DNA from 4 places in the Pradoshia sp. Z6_59 genome. Region 1 is predicted to be linked to each of the others. Evidence: predicted binding sites of a transcription regulator. Region 1 holds the regulator's gene; each other region holds the start of a gene.
The links. The regulator LexA, encoded in region 1, represses DNA repair genes until DNA is damaged. The targets are predictions, from matches to a motif close to CGAACATATGTTCG.
Positions count from the first base shown of each region.

Region 2: the regulator LexA is predicted to act here: its motif matches at 3,217-3,230, upstream of recA (recombinase RecA).
Region 3: the regulator LexA is predicted to act here: its motif matches at 2,291-2,304, upstream of AC4D4B_RS18800 (Y-family DNA polymerase).
Region 4: the regulator LexA is predicted to act here: its motif matches at 3,902-3,915, upstream of AC4D4B_RS02705 (YhjD family protein).

Region 1 covers NZ_JBZCPP010000014.1:28,200-33,719, reverse strand. The annotation lists gene AC4D4B_RS14135 (helicase-related protein) at 1-2,402, shown strand, start outside; gene lexA (transcriptional repressor LexA) at 2,606-3,232, opposite strand; gene yneA (cell division suppressor protein YneA) at 3,387-3,710, shown strand; gene AC4D4B_RS14120 (YneB family resolvase-like protein) at 3,780-4,427, shown strand; gene AC4D4B_RS14115 (DUF896 domain-containing protein) at 4,507-4,737, shown strand; gene tkt (transketolase) at 4,875-5,520, shown strand, end outside.
Region 2 covers NZ_JBZCPP010000010.1:119,113-124,632, forward strand. The annotation lists gene rny (ribonuclease Y) at 1-1,546, opposite strand, end outside; gene recA (recombinase RecA) at 2,074-3,117, opposite strand; gene AC4D4B_RS12280 (competence/damage-inducible protein A) at 3,376-4,623, opposite strand; gene pgsA (CDP-diacylglycerol--glycerol-3-phosphate 3-phosphatidyltransferase) at 4,668-5,246, opposite strand; gene AC4D4B_RS12290 (helix-turn-helix domain-containing protein) at 5,328-5,520, opposite strand, start outside.
Region 3 covers NZ_JBZCPP010000029.1:23,994-29,513, forward strand. The annotation lists gene AC4D4B_RS18785 (S9 family peptidase) at 1-946, shown strand, start outside; gene AC4D4B_RS18790 (transcription initiation factor TFIIIB) at 1,044-1,247, shown strand; gene AC4D4B_RS18795 (heme oxygenase) at 1,315-1,653, opposite strand; gene AC4D4B_RS18800 (Y-family DNA polymerase) at 2,365-3,624, shown strand; gene AC4D4B_RS18805 (YolD-like family protein) at 3,653-3,991, shown strand; gene AC4D4B_RS18810 (hypothetical protein) at 4,233-4,445, shown strand; gene AC4D4B_RS18815 (iron-sulfur cluster biosynthesis family protein) at 4,591-4,911, shown strand; gene AC4D4B_RS18820 (DUF2339 domain-containing protein) at 4,991-5,520, opposite strand, start outside.
Region 4 covers NZ_JBZCPP010000002.1:122,900-128,419, reverse strand. The annotation lists gene AC4D4B_RS02735 (DinB family protein) at 1-407, shown strand, start outside; gene AC4D4B_RS02730 (NUDIX domain-containing protein) at 480-944, shown strand; gene AC4D4B_RS02725 (GNAT family N-acetyltransferase) at 1,002-1,457, shown strand; gene AC4D4B_RS02720 (aminoglycoside adenylyltransferase domain-containing protein) at 1,469-2,278, shown strand; gene AC4D4B_RS02715 (IDEAL domain-containing protein) at 2,395-2,625, opposite strand; gene AC4D4B_RS02710 (competence protein ComK) at 2,885-3,478, shown strand; gene AC4D4B_RS02705 (YhjD family protein) at 3,495-3,869, opposite strand; gene AC4D4B_RS02700 (TVP38/TMEM64 family protein) at 4,081-4,692, shown strand; gene AC4D4B_RS02695 (RAxF-45 family protein) at 4,793-4,912, shown strand; gene abc-f (ribosomal protection-like ABC-F family protein) at 5,043-5,520, shown strand, end outside.

The sequences.
Region 1 (5,520 bases):
CATTATATATGGAAGAAAGCGAAGCAAAGCCTGCTATACATGATTATTTGGAAAGCAGAGAACGTTATTTGAATCAGATTTGGAATTTAGCATGGAAGAGTCGAACGCTTCAGCGGATGAATAGAACTGAAAAAATTAAATTTTTGGGGCTGCGTGGTATAGAAACAGAAGGAGCCTCCAAGAAAGCAATTAATAAAATGGTTGAACAAGAACTTAGTGGACTAAAATCCTTTGATATGAAAAGTTGGATCCAAGATTACTTTGGAGAAACAGAAGAACGATGGAATGAATTATTTGAAACAGTAAAGCTAAAAAAATTGAAAGGGAATTATGAGAATACCGTTATCAAAGATGAGGCCTTAAGTATTTTGAGCAGTAATAAGCTTTATTTTTATTTAAAGCTCAGATATAAAGTGGCAAATCAATTACAAAAGGATATAGCAAATGTGAAGGGTTTCAATCAAGCCCAATTTGAAACGCTCAACGATCTCTTATATTGGGGATATGACGTATACCAGGATGATACTGTTTTTGACGAATATATTTATCAAAATCTGATTGATACCTTTGTTTACGAAACCATATACCCATTTATAGTATCAGAATTGCCGAATCAGATTATAGACCAATATGAGAATTTGTATAAAGGGTCGATTAATCATAAGCTGATCAGGCAACTGATCGGCGGATATATTAGTGAATTTCAATGGGAATATGAAAGTGAAATAGAACAGGAATTGATAGAGGACCTTATTGATGTTCGAACCCACCCGGATGAATTTGATATACAAATGCCGTTATACCATACTCAGCACAAAGAAAGAATTGAAAAAAGAGAACAGAAATTAGAAGAGCTGAGGAAACAGGAAGAAATAAAACAAAAGAAACTGGATGACATCTTTGGTGTGGAATACAAGACGACCGTTTATAGTAACACTAAATATATTCTGCATATTGGAGAAACAAATACCGGTAAAACCTATCAGGCGTTAAATAGATTAAGGCAAGCTGCATCTGGTATATACCTGGCACCTTTAAGATTATTGGCACTTGAAGTATATGAAACGCTTAAAAACAACGGAATTGCCTGTGCATTAAAGACAGGTGAAGAAGAAAAGGATATTGCAAATGCCACGCATTATTCCTGCACAATTGAAATGTTTACCGAGAAAGATGAATTCGATGTCATGGTTATAGACGAAGCGCAAATGATCGCAGATAAAGATCGTGGGTTTTCTTGGTTTAGAGCTATTAATAAAGCGCGTGCTCGGGAAGTTCACATCATAGGCAGTCACAACTCTAAAAGGATGATTTTGAATCTGCTTCAGGGAAATGATATAGAAATTCATGAATACAAACGGGATATACCGCTTATTGTAGAGAAAAAACCTTTTAAGATTGAACATGCCAAGGCAGGGGATGCTTTGATTGTATTTTCTCGAAATAAAGTGCTTCAAACCGCTTCAAAGCTGGAGAGAAACGGCCATAAAGTAAGTGTAATCTATGGAAGTATGCCTCCTGAGACAAGAGCTAAACAAATTCAGAGGTTCATTAACAGGGAGACGCGAGTGATTGTATCTACAGATGCTATCGGGATGGGGCTCAATCTACCGATTAGGCGGGTCGTTTTTCTCGAAAATGATAAATTTGATGGCACGAGAAGGCGTTTATTGACCTCTCAGGAAGTAAAGCAGTTAGCAGGACGTGCCGGCCGTAAAGGTATATATAATGAAGGAAGAGTGGCATTTACTGATCAAATTGGTTTAATGAAACGATTGTTGAATGGTGAAGACCGACCAATCAGTACATTTACAATAGCTCCTACACAGGGTGTATTTGAACGCTTTAAACGTTATCATTCCAGCTTTGATCAATTCTTTGAATTATGGGATGAATTTAAAAATCCTGCCGGGACAACAAAAGCGCCGCTTACTCAGGAAAAAGCTTTATATCATTTAATTCGCCATGAACAAATAGAAGGACGAATGTCGATAACTGATTTATACGGTTTTCTGCATTTACCTTTTTCAGCGACTGAGGAGAGCCTCGTAAATCAATGGCTCTATAATATGAAAGCCATTGTGGATAGAAGAGAATTGAGAGAGCCTTTAATAAAGAAAGATTCCTTGGATGAACTTGAATTATCTTATAAATCAGTAGGACTGCATTTATTGTTTTTGTATAAATTAGATCGAAGAAGTGAAACGGTCTATTGGGAGCGAGTAAGAGAAGAAATCAGTTCAGACGCACATAATCAGTTAAGAAAAGGGGTTAAAAAATATCAAACAAAGTGTCGATCATGCAATAAGCCGTTAAGCTGGAATTATCCATTTGCTATTTGCCAATCGTGTTATGAAGAGAGTAAACGATCAAGATACTATTACAAAGGATGGGATATATAGGACATTTAAGCTTGCAATCATAATGGTTGCAAGCTTTTTGTATTACATAATTATATTATGTAAACTACGAGATAAATAAAAGCATTAATCTATTTATAAAGTGGAATATGCCAATCCTTAAATGCATAAGTTTAATAGAGAAAATAGAGATAATAGATTTTAAACACATAAGTAGAACCGGCTGAAAGCCGGTCCCAACGTTCTTATTGAATGTTTCTGTATAACCCGATCACTTTGCCCAAGATACTGACATTTTGTAGAATGATAGGCTCGAGCATAGAATTTTCCGGCTGCAGACGGAAATGAGTATCTTCTTTAAAGAAACGTTTTACGGTAGCTTCATCATCTTCAGTCATGGCTACGACAATTTCGCCATTGTTTGCTGTATGCTGCTGGCGAACAATTACATAGTCACCGTTAAGTATTCCAGCTTCAATCATACTGTCACCCATAATTTCAAGCATAAACACATTTTCATCGGCAGGAGCCATATGCTCAGGTAGAGGGAAGTATTCTTCTATATTTTCGATAGCTGTAATAGGCTGCCCAGCAGTTACTTTCCCGATTAATGGTACATTAACTGAATTTGTTTTTGGAATATGGTCATGTGGATCCATATCCAGGATTTCAATAGCACGTGGTTTAGTAGGATCTCGTCTAATAAGCCCTTTGCTTTCCAATCGCGCTAAGTGACCATGAACCGTGGAACTTGAAGCCAGTCCGACTGCTTCTCCGATTTCTCGAACGGAAGGTGGATAGCCCTTCGTTTTAACTTCTTCTTTAATATATAGCAAAATATCCTGTTGCCGTTTGGATAATTTAGTAGTCATCTCCCGCACCTCTTTTAGCTTTTCTTGTTTTTAGTATATCATTTCCTGTTTAACAGTACAAACATAAGTTCGTTTTTTGTGTTGACACAAAACGTTTGTTCGGTTTATACTTAGTTTATATTAAACGAACATACATTCGATGGGGGTTTTATTAATGAAAAAATTATGGACTTCTTATAATTATTCCATCTTGTTTTTTATAGGTCTTTTCTTATTAATAACTACAATGATAGTAACAAATATTGAAGCACCGAAAGATGATTATCAACAAATCACGGTTAAAAAAGGAGATACAGTTTGGGATATGGCTGAACGTTTTGATGGCAGCGAATTGACACAGACTGAATTTGTCTCTTGGGTTCAGGAACATAATGACTTGCACATTAATCATTTAAAGGAAGGGCAAACGATTGTGATTCCTGTAAAGAAAATGAATGAAAATACAGAAATGCTACACTTAGCAGATTCTGATAAATAACTATATAATCAGTAAGGTCGGGAATTTTTCCCGGCTTTATCTATATGTAAAGAAGAATGGTGAGAGAAAATGAAGGTTGGAATTTATTGCAGAGTCAGCACAGATAAAAGTTCTCAGGAAACATCACTGGAAAGGCAGGAGCAGGAGTTAACAAGACTGGCTGCCATAAAGGGGTTCGAGGTTGTCATAATCGAAAAAGAACAAGCCAGTGGATATGACTTAGAACGAGAAGGCATTCTAATCTTGCTGGAAAAAATGAAAAATAGAGAAATCGAGGGGCTCTTGATTCAGGATGAAACAAGACTTGGCAGAGGAAATGCCAAGATTGCTCTATTACATTGCATCTATAAAGAAGGGGTAAAATTATATACGGTTACTCATAATGGTGAGCTTGAGGTTTCTGAAACAGATGCCATGCTTTTGCAAATCATCAGTATAGTAGAGGAATATCAGCGGAAATTACAAAACAGTAAAATTAGAAGAGGGATGAAACGAGCAATTGAAAATGGATATAAACCACAAAGAAATTTGGCAAATCAACATCTTGGAGGCGGAAGAGAAAGGTCAGAGGTACCATTACAGGAGGTCATTGAGCTGCGTATTAAAGGATTAACATTTGCTGAAATTACGGAGAATTTAAACAGAAAAGGCTATGATCTCTCAAAGGCTACCATTCACCGGAGATATTCAGAATATATGAAAAAGAATCCTAATTAATAGTTCATTCTTGAAAATTACGCAATTTTTCTATACGATGACAATATCTACTTATATTTTAAATAGAAGGAGCAATACTATGCTGCCAATGCATAAAATTAAAAGAATTAATGAATTATCTAAGAAATCAAAAACAGTAGGCCTTACAAAAGAAGAAGCCACTGAACAATCTCTCCTAAGGAAAGAGTATTTGGAAACCTTCCGTACCTCAATGCGAAATACGGTTGAAGGTCTGACAATCATCGATCCCGAAGGTAAGGATGTTACACCTGAAAAAATAAAAAAACTACGTAATAAAAAATTACATTAAGGGTATAGCATAATAGGTTAGACTCCAAAAAATATCTTAAGGAGTGACGATTTTGTAGCATTTACCAACAAAGTCTTGTCAACCTGTTTATACTTCATTAATATAAATTAGAAGGTTAATCTGAAAGGATGTAGGCAATGTTCACAGAAAAAGATAATTTATCTATCACAGCTATTCGTACACTTTCAATCGATGCAATTGAAAAAGCTAACTCAGGTCATCCTGGTATGCCTATGGGAGCAGCTCCTATGGCATATACACTTTGGACCAAATTTATGAACCATAATCCAAAAAATCCGGATTGGTTTAACCGTGATCGTTTTGTATTATCAGCAGGACATGGTTCCATGCTTTTATACAGCTTGTTGCACTTATCAGGTTATGGCCTTGAGATGGAAGAGATTAAGAACTTCAGACAATGGGGCAGTAAAACACCTGGACATCCTGAATATGGTCATACAAAAGGCGTAGAAGCTACAACCGGACCACTTGGCCAAGGTATTGCGATGGCAGTAGGTATGGCAATGGCGGAACGTCATTTGGCGGCAGTTTACAATAAAGACAACTTTGATGTTGTAGATCATTTTACATACAGCATTTGCGGAGATGGAGATTTAATGGAAGGGGTATCAGCTGAAGCTGCTTCTCTTGCTGCCCATTTAAAATTGGGACGTTTAGTAGTCCTATATGATTCCAATGATATCTCTCTTGACGGCGAATTAAACATGAGCTTCTCTGAAAGTGTTGCTGAGCGTTTTAAAGCTTACGGATGGCAATACATTC
Region 2 (5,520 bases), on a different contig from region 1:
CAACTGCTCTGGTCTCACGAATAACCGTCACTTTAATATGTCCCGGATAATCCAGTTCATCTTCAATACGTTTTCTGATATCTCTGGCTAAACGGTGTGCCTCTAAATCATCAATACTTTCAGGCTTAACAATAATACGAACTTCTCGTCCAGCCTGGATTGCAAATGATTTTTCAACACCTTCATAGGATTCAGAAATATCCTCAAGTTTTTCAAGGCGACGAATATAGTTTTCAAGCGTTTCACTTCTAGCCCCAGGTCTAGCTGCAGATAATGCATCAGCTGCTGCTACCAGGATGGCAATTATAGATTTTGGTTCCGCGTCTCCATGGTGAGAAGCAATACTATTAATGACAACAGGGTGTTCCTTGTACTTCGTAGCAAGTTCCACTCCTATTTCCACATGGCTTCCTTCTACTTCATGATCAATCGCTTTACCAATATCATGCAATAATCCGGCACGCTTTGCCAATGTAATATCCTGACCAAGCTCTGCTGCCATCAAGCCTGATAAATAAGCTACCTCCATGGAATGTTTAAGCACATTCTGACCATAGCTTGTACGGTATCTTAAACGGCCTAGGATCTTTATTAAATCTGGGTGTAAGCCATGAACCCCAACTTCAAATGTTGTTTGCTCACCGATTTCACGGATATGCTCATCGACTTCCCTTCTTGCTTTATCAACCATTTCTTCAATACGAGCCGGATGGATACGCCCATCCTGAACAAGTTTTTCAAGGGCAAGTCTCGCAGTTTCACGTCTAATTGGGTCAAATCCAGATAAAATGACAGCTTCAGGTGTATCATCAATAATTAAATCGATTCCTGTCAACGTTTCAAGTGTTCGAATATTACGTCCTTCTCGACCGATAATTCGACCTTTCATTTCATCATTTGGAAGATTAACAACAGAAACGGTCGTTTCGGCCACATGATCTGCTGCACAACGTTGAATCGCAAGTGACAAGATTTCACGTGCCTTTTTGTCCGCTTCTTCCTTCGCTCGGTTATCGCTCTCTTTCATCATGATTGCAATATCATGTGATAGCTCTTTCTCAACACGATCAAGGATAATGGCTTTTGCTTCTTCTCTAGTCAGGCTAGAAATACGTTCAAGTTCAGAACTTTGAGCTTGAATTATCTCGTCCACTTTGCTTTCCATCTGTTCAATATGCTGTTGTCTTTGGTTCAGAGAATCTTCTTTCTTCTCCAATAAAGCCTCACGTTTATCTTGAGAGTCTGCTTTACGGTCCAGATTCTCTTCTTTTTGTAGAATTCGATTTTCCTGTCTCTGTAATTCAGTTCGTCGATCACGAACTTCCTTTTCAGCATCAGTCCGAAGCTTATGAATCTCATCCTTTGCTTCAAGAAGGGATTCCTTTTTCAAGGCGTCCGCTTCACGCTTTGCGTCCTCAATAATTTTTTCAGCTGCGTTCGTTGCGCCGGATATTTTAGATTCAGCTATAGATCTTCTTAACAAATAGCCAACAACTGCACCAACAATTAGGCCAAGCAAAATGGAGATGATAGCGATTGGATCCATCATTACACCTCCTCTTGCTATTAACTTTTTTAATCTCTTTTACTACATTGTTTTCAATTCTGGCATGTACATCATCTAAAAATATACAGCACAATCGCTTTTAGGCATGTCATAAAAAAAGATATTAATACATTTCTATTGTAAAGTTATGAAAATTTGTTGTCAAGAGCAAGTCCCGACGCTCTTTTAATCGTTTTTAGAAAATACAGACATATAAACAAATTTTGTGAACCTATCCACCTAATTCGTAGATTCCAATTAAGCCTTCCACTTTTACCATAGCTGCTTCCTATTAAGTTGTGTAATAGTACAAAATCCATAGAAATTTTTAAGTATTTCTCATCTTTGCTAATGAAGTTGCTGAATAATTTCTCTCCAGTAACAACACTTACTGATTGGATTCTTAGCTAGACACTAACTAAATCATGATTCTCTTCAGAAACAGATTAATTTTATATAAAAGCATGCCCTGAGGTCCACCTATAGAAAGGGCAAACCCATAACCAGGTTTGCCCATTACAAACTACTTATTCAGGTAAATCAAATTTATCCATTTCCTCTGCTGGTTCAACCACTTTCGCTTCACCGTTTAATCCATATGCTGAGCGAATTTTAATGGAAATTTCATCACGAACATCTGGATTCTCTTTTAAGAAGAGTTTCGCATTCTCTCTTCCCTGTCCTAAGCGATCACCATTGTATGAATACCATGAGCCACTCTTTTCAACAATATCCAACTCAGAGCCAATGTCGATGATTTCGCCTTCTTTGGAAATGCCCTCACCATACATAATATCAAGTTCTGCCACTTTGAACGGTGGAGCCACTTTATTTTTAACAACTTTAACTTTGGTTCTGTTCCCTACAATATCATTGCCCTGTTTCAGTTGTTCAGCACGTCTTACTTCAAGACGAACCGTAGAATAGAACTTAAGGGCACGACCACCTGGAGTTGTTTCTGGGTTACCAAACATAACACCAATCTTCTCACGGATTTGGTTGATAAAGATTGCTATTGTGTTAGATTTATTAATGGATCCAGAAAGTTTACGAAGAGCCTGGGACATTAAACGGGCTTGTAGACCCATATGAGAATCTCCCATTTCACCTTCGATTTCAGCTTTTGGTACTAAAGCAGCCACTGAGTCAACAACAATAATATCAATTGCACCACTTCGTACAAGTGCCTCAGCAATTTCCAATGCCTGTTCACCTGTATCTGGTTGGGAAAGTAATAATTCATCTATATTTACGCCAAGCTTTTGTGCATATGCCGGATCTAAAGCATGTTCTGCATCAATAAAGGCTGCTTGTCCACCCTTCGCCTGTACTTCAGCAATTGCATGTAAAGCTACTGTCGTTTTACCGGAGCTCTCCGGTCCATAAATCTCGATTATTCTACCTCTTGGATATCCACCCACACCGAGGGCTGAATCAAGAGCAAGCGAACCACTTGGAATGGTAGAAACCTTTCTGTCTGCTCTTTCCCCCAGCTTCATTACTGAACCTTTACCAAATTGCTTTTCAATTTGTTTTAGCGCCATATCGAGCGCAGCTTGACGTTCACTCACAGTTTATTTCCTCCCCATATCTATATAAAAACATTACATGTATAATTTAGAACTTATTTATACTATACCTCATCTGTCCCCATTTAACAAGTAAAAAAGCGAACATTTATTCGTATCATTTTAATGGTAATTTTGCTGATAAATTTAAAGAAACTCTCTAGCAAATAGGATGCTTTTAGCAGTAATTAGTGTAAAACTGAAATTATCTCGATTTTATAAACAATAGAAATCCCCAACCATATAAGTTGGGGTTTTCCATTATGCATATAACTCTCTCAGCTTTCTGATAAGAAAATGACAGCCATACTTCATGCTTCTAACCCGATTAACCTCACGCATACCGCCTAAGTCTAATCTCTTTGCGTACGTTTTCTGACCGGAAATGGCTATACCGATAAAAACAGTTCCTACCGGATGGCCTTCCAATTCATCTGGTCCAGCAACACCAGTAAAGCTAATCCCGATATCAGATTGGAGCATGGCTTTAATATTATCAGCCATTTCCATAGCACATTGCTCACTGACAACCCCATATTGGTCTATCGTTGATTGTTCGACCTTCAGTAGCTTTTTCTTTGCTTCATTGGTATAAACAACAATACCACCCTTAAGGATTAAACCTGCTCCCTGTATATCGGTCATTTTTTCCTGAAACATTCCGCCGGTTAAACTTTCTGCTGCCGATATTGTAAGCTCATTTTCTTTTAAAAGATTGATAAGTTCAGTCATGATGGTCGCATCATCATATCCGTAAAAATATTCTCCCACACGTGAAAGAATTTTTTCTTCTGTCTCTTTTAATAGTTTGTCAGCTTCTTCAATAGATTCATGTTTAGCTGTAATCCGAAGAGTTACCTCTCCATCCGAGGCAAGAGGCGCTATTGTCGGGTTACTTTGCTGATCCAGCAAATCTTCTATTTCTGTTTCAAGCTGTGATTCCCCAATACCGAAGAAACGGAGGACTCGTGAATCTATCCGCTCCACCCTGTCCATTAATCTCAACAGATAAGGAACTACAAAATTTTGGTGCATTGGCTGCATTTCACTTGGAGGTCCAGGCAGTAAAATATGAAGAATATCTCCATGAGACACCGCCATTCCGGGTGCCATCCCATTTTGATTAGGGAATACTTCTGATCCTCCAATAATCAACGCTTGCTTCCGGTTGTTTTCTGTCATCACACGTTTTATTTTCTTGAAGTACTCCTCAATATTTTCCATGGCTTTTTGATCTGATATTAATGTTTTACCGATATGGTCGGCTACAACTTCTTTTGTTATATCATCCTTTGTAGGTCCCAAACCACCAGTGTATATAATAAGATCAGCTCGGGATTCTGCAATTTTGATAGCCTTTTTTAATCGTACAGGATTATCCCCAACTACTGTATGGTAATATACATTAATACCTATCTCTGCCAGGCTTTTTGATATAAACTGAGCATTGGTATTTGCAATCTGTCCAAGTAATAACTCAGAGCCTACCGCTATTAATTCTGCATTCATTCTGTCACCCGCCAATTTAACAAGTTATAGTAAGAATGATACCCTTATTTAGAATTTAAAAACGCGTCTTTATTCTTAGCAAAGTAATCCCAGCCAGACCATATAGTAAAGAATAAAGCTACATAAAGAGCTATATCAGCAAACGGAAAATTAATCCACGCAAATGGTAGATTGTGCAATAGTAACGCAGATATAGCGATGATTTGAGTCCAGGTTTTAATTTTGCCCAATTGATTCGCTGCAACAACTTCCCCTTCACCAGCCAGAACCAGGCGAAGGCCTGTTACCGCAAATTCACGGCTGATAATTAAAATAACAATCCAAGCAGGCGCTAACTCGTATCCTACAAGTATAATTAATGCAGCAGATACAAGAAGTTTATCTGCCAACGGATCAAGAAACTTTCCAAGGGTTGTGACCAGATTATGTTTTCTAGCATAGTATCCATCAATCCAATCAGTTGTAGAAGCAATGATAAAAATAAGAGCTCCAACAAAATGAGAGACAGGCAGCTCCACATCGTTAATCATCCAGGTTCCCCAATCAATAGATGGAAGCATGATAATCATAAACACAGGGATCATGCAAATTCTAGAAATTGTTATCTTGTTCGGTAAATTCACTTGATGTTCCTCACTTTACTTTTAAATTTTATTTATAAAAGGATAGACGAGAGAAGGCCATCCATTGATGACCTTCCAATCTTACTCCTTCGTGTAATCAATCGTTATGTTTTGGACAATCAGTTCACTTTCATACTCCAGTTTTTCATCATTAACATAAATTTCAGTATCTGGAGTTTTCCCTATATTCATGACAATTTGATTATCATCTGAAAGATCAAAATCCTGGCTTTCTCCATTTTGAATCACGCCATTGAAGAGATTTTCTCCCTTG
Region 3 (5,520 bases), on a different contig from region 1:
ACCATGTGACCTCCTAACGAAAAAGGTTGTTTCTAATTCTGGTTCCCTTTATTTGCTCGGAAAAAGTTCAAACACACTTGCAAATATTTTTAAGCAGGTTGGTGAGGATGAATGGGTCACAATTACGGACAATACCCTATCTGGTATTCAGAAGGAGGAAATAGTAGAGCCCGAGATTATTACGTATCCATCTTTTGACGGTCTCCAAATAGAAGCATTATTTTATAAAGCAAAACCAGAAAATGATAAAGGAGAAACGATTCTTTGGGTTCATGGGGGACCACAGTCTGCAGTTCGGAAAGGGTTTGGTCCATTCTTTCAATATGCTCTAGATAATGGATATAGTATTTTTACTCCTAACTTCCGTGGTTCCACTGGATATGGATTAACATTCACCAAAATGGTAGAGCGTGCCTGGGGTGCAGGAGCTCGATTGGATATTATTGCTGGTCTGGATTGGCTAATTGACCGTGGATATACGAAGAAAGGTGATATCTTCCTGATCGGAGGCAGTTACGGTGGATACATGTCATTGCTTTTACATGGACGCCATGCTGATTACTTTAAGGCAGTGGTAGATATTTGTGGGCCATCCAATTTATTTTCCTTTATTAATTCAGTGCCGGAAGATTGGAAACCAATCATGGATACTTGGGTAGGCCACCCCGAAAAAGATCGCGAGAAATTGATAGAATACTCACCTATTACCTATATTGAGCAGATGACAAAGCCGATGCTTGTTATCCAAGGGGCCAATGATCCAAGAGTTGTAAAGGCGGAATCAGACCAAATTGTGGAGACTCTTAAGGAAAAGGGGAGGGATATCTCCTATATGGTCATGGAGGATGAAGGACATGGATTTTCTAAAAAGGAGAATGAAATCGCTGTGTATCGCAGGGTTTTGGCTTTTTTTGAAGAGCATCGTCTTGTGAAAGTAAAATCCTAGCCTAGATTTTCTCAAACGGCGAAAAGTAATGTACTGCAGTTTGTGGCGTTTTCCTTATGGAGAAAATGATAGGAGATTTTCGAGTGGAGGGACTAACGTGAAGCATTCTAAAGTAAAAGAATGTCCTCAATGTGGTGAGAAAGAGCTGGGGATCGGGAAACATACCGGATATGGAGTCATGTACCCCAAAAATAAAGTGAGTATAGGTTCAGAGATCGAATACATGATTTGCACGGAATGTGGATTTATCATTGAAGGCTATGTAAAAAAGCCGGAGAAATTTAAAGAAACACTTTACTAAAAAGGTAAACAGTTCATTCACAAAAAAGGTCTTTCCAAGTGTTTATGGAAAGACCTTTTCGTATAAATTAGTTTATTGGAGCTGCTTCTTTTACGGATGCTACTCTAAATGTAGTTTGTTGGCTTCCTAACATAGGAGAGTCCTGTTTAGCTTCATCCGGTTTGCCTTCCGGACGTTTGTGCGCTTTTTTGAAGGAGTCGCTGTTTTTCCAGGCAAGGAAGCTTTCCTCATCTTCCCAGTACATATTGACGCTCATCTCATCATATTCTGTCAGGCCCTCTGTAAGTAAAACCTCTACTTTAACAAATCCTTTGAATTTATCTAATTCGTTACCGGAAGTGAAACGGCCTGCCATTTTTTCTGCGAAACCTGGTTTGGTTTTAATTTTGTTTTGAACAACAATCATGTGATCATTCTCCTTTTATTTTTATTTTTCTGGAAAATATATCAGATTACTTCATTGAAAATCACTCTTACACTGCTATTATATACCTTTTTCGAAGATTTTGAATTCATTATGCTTTAGGATTTGCTGATTATGGCTCTAACATATTTTTTCTATATGATTGAAAGCATTGCGTGATGAAATAACCAACTTAGTTCATTCATCATCCTTCTATATGACCCTTCAAATAGATTATTACTCAATTTTTCTATTATTTTTGTAAAAAGGCTAAAATTAAGAGTTTTCGAGACTTACGAGTCAAAATTGAGTGACTAAACGGCTGTATAAGCCAGATTAGTCTAGTAATCCAGCCGATTTTCACCGGAATTGAGCGGAAATTGATATTAATTGAGCGGAATTCCATATAATTGAGCGATTTTCGTAATAATTGAGCGAAACTCAAAATAATTGCTCGAATTTACTTATTTATGAGCGAATTGAAAAGGTGAAAAGTGAAAATAATAGTAGATGAATGCATTTGGCGACTGTCTTTAAAACGTTTTCGTAAATTTTTATGGTGAACTATGTCCGTTGTCTTAAAGTATTTGCACGCTTGCATGCTCTTATACATAAATTGTAAATAATTTTCCATTGAACACGAACGTATATTCGCTTATCATTAAGAATATAATAAAGACGAACATACATTCTATTTAAAAGAAGGTTTTTAACATGATTGATTACAGTACTTTACCGCATCATTATGTTATGTGCGTGGATATGAAAAGTTTTTTTGCCAGCTGTTCAGCAGTGATGATGGGACTGGATCCGCTTGAATGTTATTTGGCTGTGGTGAGTGATACGGAACGGAGCGGCAGTGTGGTGCTGGCTTCATCTCCCAAAATGAAGAAAGAGTTTGGCATTAAGACAGGCTCTAGATTGTTTGAGATTCCGGATGATCCGCGCATTATAAAGGTTAATCCTAATATGGCTACGTACCTGCGTATCTCTACTGAAATCAGCCGTTTATTCAATCGATATGTACCTAAAAGTGCGATTCATACGTACAGTGTAGATGAAAGCTTCTTAAAGGTGGATGGGACGACTCGTCTATGGGGAGATATCGTAGAAATTGCTGAAAAAATCCAGGATGAAATCGATCGGGAATTCCAGCTTCCATGCGCGATTGGGATCGGTCCGAATATGCTGCTTGCTAAGCTGTGTCTTGATTTGGAGGCCAAGAAAAAAGGAATCTCCCAATGGACCTATGAGGATGTACCAGAAAAATTATGGCCCTTATCCCCCTTGAGCGAAATGTGGGGAATTGGAAAGCCGATGGAAAAGAAGCTGAATGGAATGGGGATTTTTTCAATCGGTCAATTGGCGCGTTATGATTTGGAGACGCTTGAAAAGAAGTTTGGCATTATGGGCAATCAATTGTACCACCATGCCTGGGGTGTTGATTTATCGGATATCGGTGCTCCGATTATGGAAGGGCAAATCAGCTTTGGAAAAGGTCAGGTTTTACTGCGTGATTATAAAAAGCCTGAGGAAATCAAGCATGTCATTCTGGAAATAAGTGAGGAAGTAGCAAGAAGAACACGTGCAAGCGGGATGGCGGGCAGAACCGTCAGCTTGGGGATTTATTATAGCCAGGATGAATTTGGAGGTGGATTTCATCGCTCTATGACAAGAGAAACACCGACCAATATTACGATGGATATTTATGAAATGTGCTTAACCTTGTTTGAACGGTTTTATACAGGCAAAACAGTTAGGAAAATTTCTATTACACTTTCGAATGTTATCCCCGATCGAGAGATGCAAATCAGTCTATTTGACCAGGATAGCTGGCGCAAACGTGAGCTTGGCTTTGTGATGGATCGAATGCGTAAAAAATTTGGATCCAATGCGATTTTACGTGCCGTATCGTATACAGAGGCAGGAACGGCCAAGCATCGCAGTACTTTGGTCGGAGGACATAGAGCATAACAGACAAGTGAAATGGAGGCTACAGGGAATGATTCGAGATCGCGGAAAAATGAAATGGACATCAATGATGCTGCCGGAGCATGTAACAATGCTTAGAGAATGGGCACATGAGGACAGCTATGAAACAAGGAATGAGCTTGATGAACAGCAAGTGGAAGCGATGAACACGATAATTATGGAGGCCTTGGAATATAATAAGCCGGTGGCGATCCGCTATTACCGTACAGCCAGTCGCCGGTACGGGACGGTGGAAGGAAGCATACATTATTGCAATGAACAGGCTCAAAAGCTTCATCTCGTTGATGAGGATGGAGATGCTTGTTTTGTATTTTATCAGGAAATTGTGGATGTACAATTGAAAGATTGATGGCCAAGCAATTCGCTATAAGGTTGTGCATATGTTGGTTATGGCTCTTCTTTTTCTTCCTAAATAAACCCTATTACCCAATATTGAGTAAATGAAAACGCAAATATTAGACAAATTACCACAAAAAGTTTACTATGTATATAGACCTAGAAGTGAGAAATATACAGATAATAAATTTTAACATCGATTTCGGTTCTGATAACTTTGCCATGGGATATCAAAACAAAAGGGGTAAAAGAAAATGGAAAAAGAAAAATACAGCACGATTTATCAAGCGCCTTATGGAATGGTTATAGGAGAATTAAAAAAAGAAATGACTAAAGAAGATGCTGTAGCATTAGGGCAGAAATATTGCGAAGAAAACGGTTTCAGCTATAAAGGTACGTATACTGGCGATGAAGCAGTGGCGGCTTTACAAAGTTTAATACAAAAACATACGAGAGCAGTTCATTAAACTGAACGTTCATTTTTAAAACATAGAGGCAGTATTCATTGAATGCTGCTTTTTTTTATTATGAATTTAGCTTATTAAGAGGTTTGCCGGTTGAGTGAAAACGGGAACCTATGAGATAAATAGAGAGAAAGCATGGTGGACAACAATGGAAATTACATGGACAGACGCAGCGTTAGAAAAGGTAAAAGACAAGCTGACAGACCAAGAAGGCGTTTTTTGCTTGAAGTATGAAACAGACGGCTGTGGCTGTGTAGTAAGCGGTGTAACCAATTTATATTTTGTTAAAGAAACTACTTCTCAGGAAGTAGAATGGGAAACCAACGCCTATCCTGTATGGTTAAATAAATATCATGAAATCTTTTTGGATGAAAAGCTTATTATTGATTATTCCAGCAGTACAAATAGCTATCAGCTGAAAAGTCCTAATCAGTATTTAAACCCAATGATGAATGTCATCATTCAATAGGCTCGATTATGAGCATAAAAGGTTCAGTCAGAAATTTTGACTAAACCTTTTTTTTAACGAAAGCAAAGGGAAATCCCACTCATTTTTTTGTATAAAACACCTTAGAAATAAGCAGCCCAATTACGCCAAGTATGATAAATAATATCGCCTTCCAAACTACATCTATACCAGATAGATCGTAGAAAGTAACTTTTAATAGCGTAATAAACAAGAATAGTAAGCCGATGTTTTTCCAAACCTTTTCCTTGAAGTAACTAAATAATCCGTATGTTACTCCAACGATAATGATCCAGGATAATGATAAGCTGGTATTCATCATCATTAGAGAAGAACCGTCTGTGAAATAGTATGTCATTTTGCTTATAAAGACGATCAGCAATACTTCTATTATATAGGGTAAGGTGGATTTCATTATATTTCTGTCGAAGATTTTTGTGATTGCTTCTTTTATATAGAGAACAAAGAAGAAGCTGATTATGATCATCCATGCAACAACAGTTTCTAGTGATAGCATATTTCCTGGCTTGTCGAATAATTGTACTAATACGGAAAATAGCAGTATTACGCTAGCTATTGTCCCTAAAATACTCTTCCTTATTTGAGCAAAAT
Region 4 (5,520 bases), on a different contig from region 1:
CTGATACTCAGGCGGAATTCCGTTATGCAGAAGGGAAATGGAGTATCAAGGAAGTTATCGGACATATGATTGATACAGAGAGAATCATGGCATACAGGCTTCTTGCAATTGCGCGAGGAGACCGCAGAAACTTGCCCGGCTTTAATGAAGAAAAATATGTTCAGCAAGCATCCTTTACAAAACAAACAGTGGAAGAGCTTCTACAAAACTTTTCTATCGTCCGTCAGTCAACGATTGTATTATTGAAAAGTCTTTGCAGTGAAGAGTGGCTGCGCCGTGGCACAGCTAATGATTGCGATATTACGGTTCGTGCTCTTGCTGTTATCATTGCCGGGCATGAAGTGCACCATCGTAATATCATCATTGAACGTTATATGAACGCTGACTCAATTCTAAATCAATCATAACCATATGAGCTGAATTTTCAGCTCTTTTTGTCTTTAAAAATATATAAATAAAAGGATAAAGGATGAACGATAATGCCAATTCGAAATTCTGCTAAAGCCATTATTATTCAGGATGATCAATTACTCGCGATAGAAAAGGAAGATCGTGAAGGTATCTATTATATATTGCCTGGTGGCGGGCAGGAGCAGGGAGAAACCTTTCATCAAACATTAAAAAGAGAATGTATAGAAGAAATAGGACAGGAGGTTGAAATTGGTAATTTGATCCTGATTCGTGAATATATCGGACAAAATCATGAGCATGCTGCTTTTGATAAGGATACCCATCAAATTGAATATATGTTTTTATGTACGATTAAAGGCAGGAATACAGTGATTCAAAATGGAATAAATCCTGATGAAGGACAAATTGGGGTGGAATGGCTGCCGTTAAGTGATTTATTAGCATACAGACTCTATCCTCAAGCCATGAGAAAACACGTAATCAATTATCACAAAGGTGATACGGTTCCCGTCTATTTAGGAGACATAAATTAAAGATTAATATTTTGTATATTCTTTTTTGGGGTGTCTTTAAAGGTGAGGGGTGATTGGTTGAAGATTAAAGTGGATGATTTAACAGGAACTGAAGTGGCTGCTTTAATTAATAGCCATATTTACAGTATGGCCGAGCATTCGCCGCCTGAGAGTATACATGCTTTAAATCTGGAAGAGTTGAAGAAAACAAATATCACAGTTTGGAGCGTTTGGGAGAATGAGGAGTTAGTTGGCTGTGGGGCCCTGAAAGAACTTGATATGACTCATGGAGAGATTAAATCAATGAAAACGTCGCTGGATCATTTAAGAAAAGGGGTAGCTAGAAAGCTGCTAGAGCACATTATCAAGATAGCGAAGGAACGGAACTATAAGAAACTAAGTCTGGAAACCGGGTCAATGACTGCATTTAAACCAGCCCAAAGGCTTTATGAGAGTGTTGGATTTCAATATTGTAAGCCGTTTGCAGATTATAAAGAGGACCCGAACAGTGTGTTTATGACAAAAGAATTTTAAGAGGGATAGGTATGTTGAAAATACCAAAAATCGCAGAAACTATTTTGAATGAATACAAAGGATTATTTAATGAATATCTGCCAAATGCGTTGGAGGGTTTGTATTTACATGGCTCCATTGCATTGGATGCCTTTGAAAAAGGTAGAAGTGATATCGATTTTATTGCTGTTACAAGTCGGCATTTAACAGATGATGAAGCTGGTATTCTCTCAAAGATTCATAGAATGATCGCTCAAAAATATAAGTCTCCAGAGATGGACGGTGTCTATATTACTTGGGGAGAATTAGGAAAAGTGAAAAATGATCATCAAAATCATTTTTATTATAATAGCGGCAATTTAAGCTTTGGTCCCTATTTTAATTTCAATCCTGTGACATGGACCCTTTTTGCTGAAAAAGGAATCACTGTTCTGGGACCTGCATCCTCTGATTTTAAACTGGAATTCCCCTCAAAGCAATTAAAATCCTATGTATTTGCGAATATGAATACTTACTGGGCCAATCGAATTCAGTGGATGGAATCCTCAGTCGATGAATTGGTGGGTAGGTCTGCTCGTGATTTACGGGAGGAAATAGAATGGACAGTTCTTGGGCTGCTTCGTCAATACTATACGTTAGCGGAGGACGATGTTATTTCCAAAACAGGGGCAGGGGGATATGGATTAAGCCATATGCCAAAAGAGTATCATCAGGTTATTAATGAAGCTATCCGTGCTCGCACAGGTGATAAGGGGACTTTATATAATTCAAACAAGGAACTTTTGGATTCGACTATATCATTTTCGAGGTATTTGATTGATTGCAGTCAACGTTTCATTTAATTTAGAGAAATAATTGATTAAAGAGTGAAAACAAGAAAATCACAGGGCGGGATTAAATAATCCTCGCTCTGTGATTTTGTTTATACACCGTATTTACTCGTTACAAGTTGTTTGATTTAATTCCCAAAGTTTTTCTCCAATTCAATTAGCTCGGCGGAAAGTTTCATAAATGCTTCTTTGTCCTTATTGTCCAAGGCATGATCGATTTCTTCTTTCAGTTTCCTTTGTGCATGGGTTAGTTGAGCTTCGTAAATCATCATATCCATCAGTAGATCTTCCATGGTCCCCTGGTCAACAGTCACATCAACAGCTTTTACGATATCTGTATTTGCTTTTTCGTGATTCATGGATATCCCCCCGTTGCTTTTTTTTATTATAAGTCAGATGAAAAGAAAAATCAACTAAATATTTAAATTATTCAGAAAATTTATTTTAGTAGTTTGAAATAGTTAATATATAAGATACCCAAAATATAAAACAAAATAACTTTAACAATCATGGGGATTTTGGGTTAAATTTGAAATTTTGGTGAATAAACCAATTATTTCGAAATATTATGTTATATTGAAATTGTAGTAATATTGTAGGATCTATAAGGAGGAAGCCATGGAAAAGAACGTGATAAGCAGGAGAGAGGATTACGAAATAAGTCCATTTACATTTGCTGTTGTTCCAGTAGAATATGGATCGAAAACGTATTCTAAAGTGATTGAATTTGATGAAGAAATTTTAGTACCTTTTAGACCATCTGAAGTAGTAAAATCCAGCTGTGATTATTTTGGAGCTGATTATCCTGGAAGATGTCAGTCGACGAAAAAGCTCCTTGGTATCTCGCATAAAGTGCCGATATCGTTAGAACCGGCTAATCGCCTATTCTTTTTTCCTACTACATCTCCTGCAAAAGAATCGTGTATTTGGCTTTCTTATGAGCATATTGTATCCAGAGTTAAGATTGATGCGACTAAAACACAAATCAATTTTCATAATAAACAATCTATCGTTGTTCCGGTTTCCTATAGTATTATTGAAAATCAGATGCTCAGAACTGCGATGTTGAAGTCGAAGCTGCTTCAAACCTTAGCAGAGACGGAGCGAAAGACACATTATTTATATAATGCTATGCAAGTTAATGATAGGAATTCAGATTTCCAAACAAAGCATGTTTTGATGCATTCATCAAATAGTTATAAGGAAGGTTGATGCATACTTATTGCTGTTAATTTTTCAGTTGGTCAGTCCATTGCTTCAAAAAATAATACTCCAGTAATTCCTGTACTTTATTTCGAATGCGGGGATTGAAATAATTATGGTATTCCTCATAGCCCTTATACAGAAATAAAAAGGAGGTGAATGATTCGTCTCTTTTTGTTTCTTCCACTTTGAGTTGATGTGTCCTCATATAGTGGCTTGCTTGCTTCAATTCCGCTTGGACCTGTTTCATGGTTTCATCAATTAATAATATGTATGGTTGTTTTAATTTTAGGGGCGATGCTTTTACCACTTGAAGGTCTCGGGCAAGGACGGTGAGGACCATGGGTAGATAGATCGCTTTTTCCATTATATTGCGCTCTTCTGTAGGGATGCGGGTCATGTAAATCGCGTCCTTTCAATGTCTGTAAAAAACGAACATATGTTCTTAAATAGAATAATCGCTTTTCACATTTTTGACAAGTTTATTTTCTAACTAATTCTCTCCTTACAGCAATCTGATATAATAGGGGTAAGGATTGTTTCAATCTAATGTATATGGGGATATTTATATAGTATGGACTGAATTTGTTATTTGTTTGTGAGGAGAGACTATGGATCTTAATTGGTTAACAGAATGGCTAACATTGGAGCATTTAGCCGAATTAATAAGTGATTATAGAAACTTAGGTCCCATTCCGGGATTGCTGCTCCCGTTTGTTGAAGCGTTCCTTCCTTTTTTGCCTTTGTTTGTTTTTGTGACGGCTAATGCCAATGCTTTTGGCTTATGGATTGGTTTTCTTCTCTCCTGGACAGGTGCTGTCGCTGGTGCAATGGTTGTGTTTTATTTGTCCAGAAAATATGGAAAGAAAAAAGCCCTTTCATTTTTACATAGACATTCGGCTGTGCAAAAAGCGATGCTCTGGATCAACCATCATGGATTTGGCCCGTTGTTTATCTTGCTTTGTTTCCCATTCACTCCATCTGCGATCGTAAATATTGTTTGCGGATTATCTGACATTAGTCCAAAACAATATATGCTTGCTGTCTTTGCGGGAAAATTGGTTATGATCTTTACTATTAGTTATATTGGCCATGACATTATGTCTTTAATTCGCGAACCAGTTAAAAGTATTATTGTGGGTATCGTCATTTTCCTTTTGTGGCTAGTAGGCAAGCAAGTAGAATTGCGTTTGAATCGGGTGGAACAGAAGGACCATTCGTAGAATGGAAGAATATCTGTGAAGAGTGTAAAAAAGCGGTTGTTAATAATTAACTGAAAGTTTATAATTATAACTAAATTATTCCATTGAAGGAGGTGTAGAGATGAATCGTTCTGTGAAGGTATGTTTGCAATGGCTTGAAAACTTGTCATTGATTCGTGCCATTTTTCATGTGCAATTTCGTCAAGGGGGTAGTCTGCCCTTTTTAGGAAATTTCATATGAAAAAAGAACGATAATAAGTCTCTATACCCTTGATAGAATAGAAATTCAAAAGCCATGGGGAAGTCTTATATCGACTTTCCCATGGCTTTTTTTCATGTACAGGGTATGGGCGTGAGAGGGGTTTATGCACATGATTGTATGCAGTGTACAGCAAATTGAAAAAAACTATGGCGGAACAAAGCTATTTGAAAATATTACGTTTGAGATCAAGGAAGGAGAACGAATTGGATTCGTTGGTCGGAATGGCTGTGGGAAATCAACAATTCTTAAAATGATAGCAGGTGTCGAAACAATTGATGAAGGGGCTATTCACATTAAAAAGGGTGCAGCATTGGGCTTGCTGTCACAAATCCCTGACTTTACTGATGGCACCACGGTATATGAATGCTTACAATCTGCTTTTAGCCATATGATTGGGCTGAAGGAGAGACTGGATAAACTTGAGCATAGTATGGCTGTTGAAACTAATGAAAGCTCATTGGCTCGCAGTATAGAACAGTATGGAGAAGTTCAGGAGCAGTTTGAACGGCTTGGCGGCTATGAGATGGACAGCACGATTATGAAGATAGCCAATGGGCTGATGCTCGATTCGATGCTCGATAAACGTT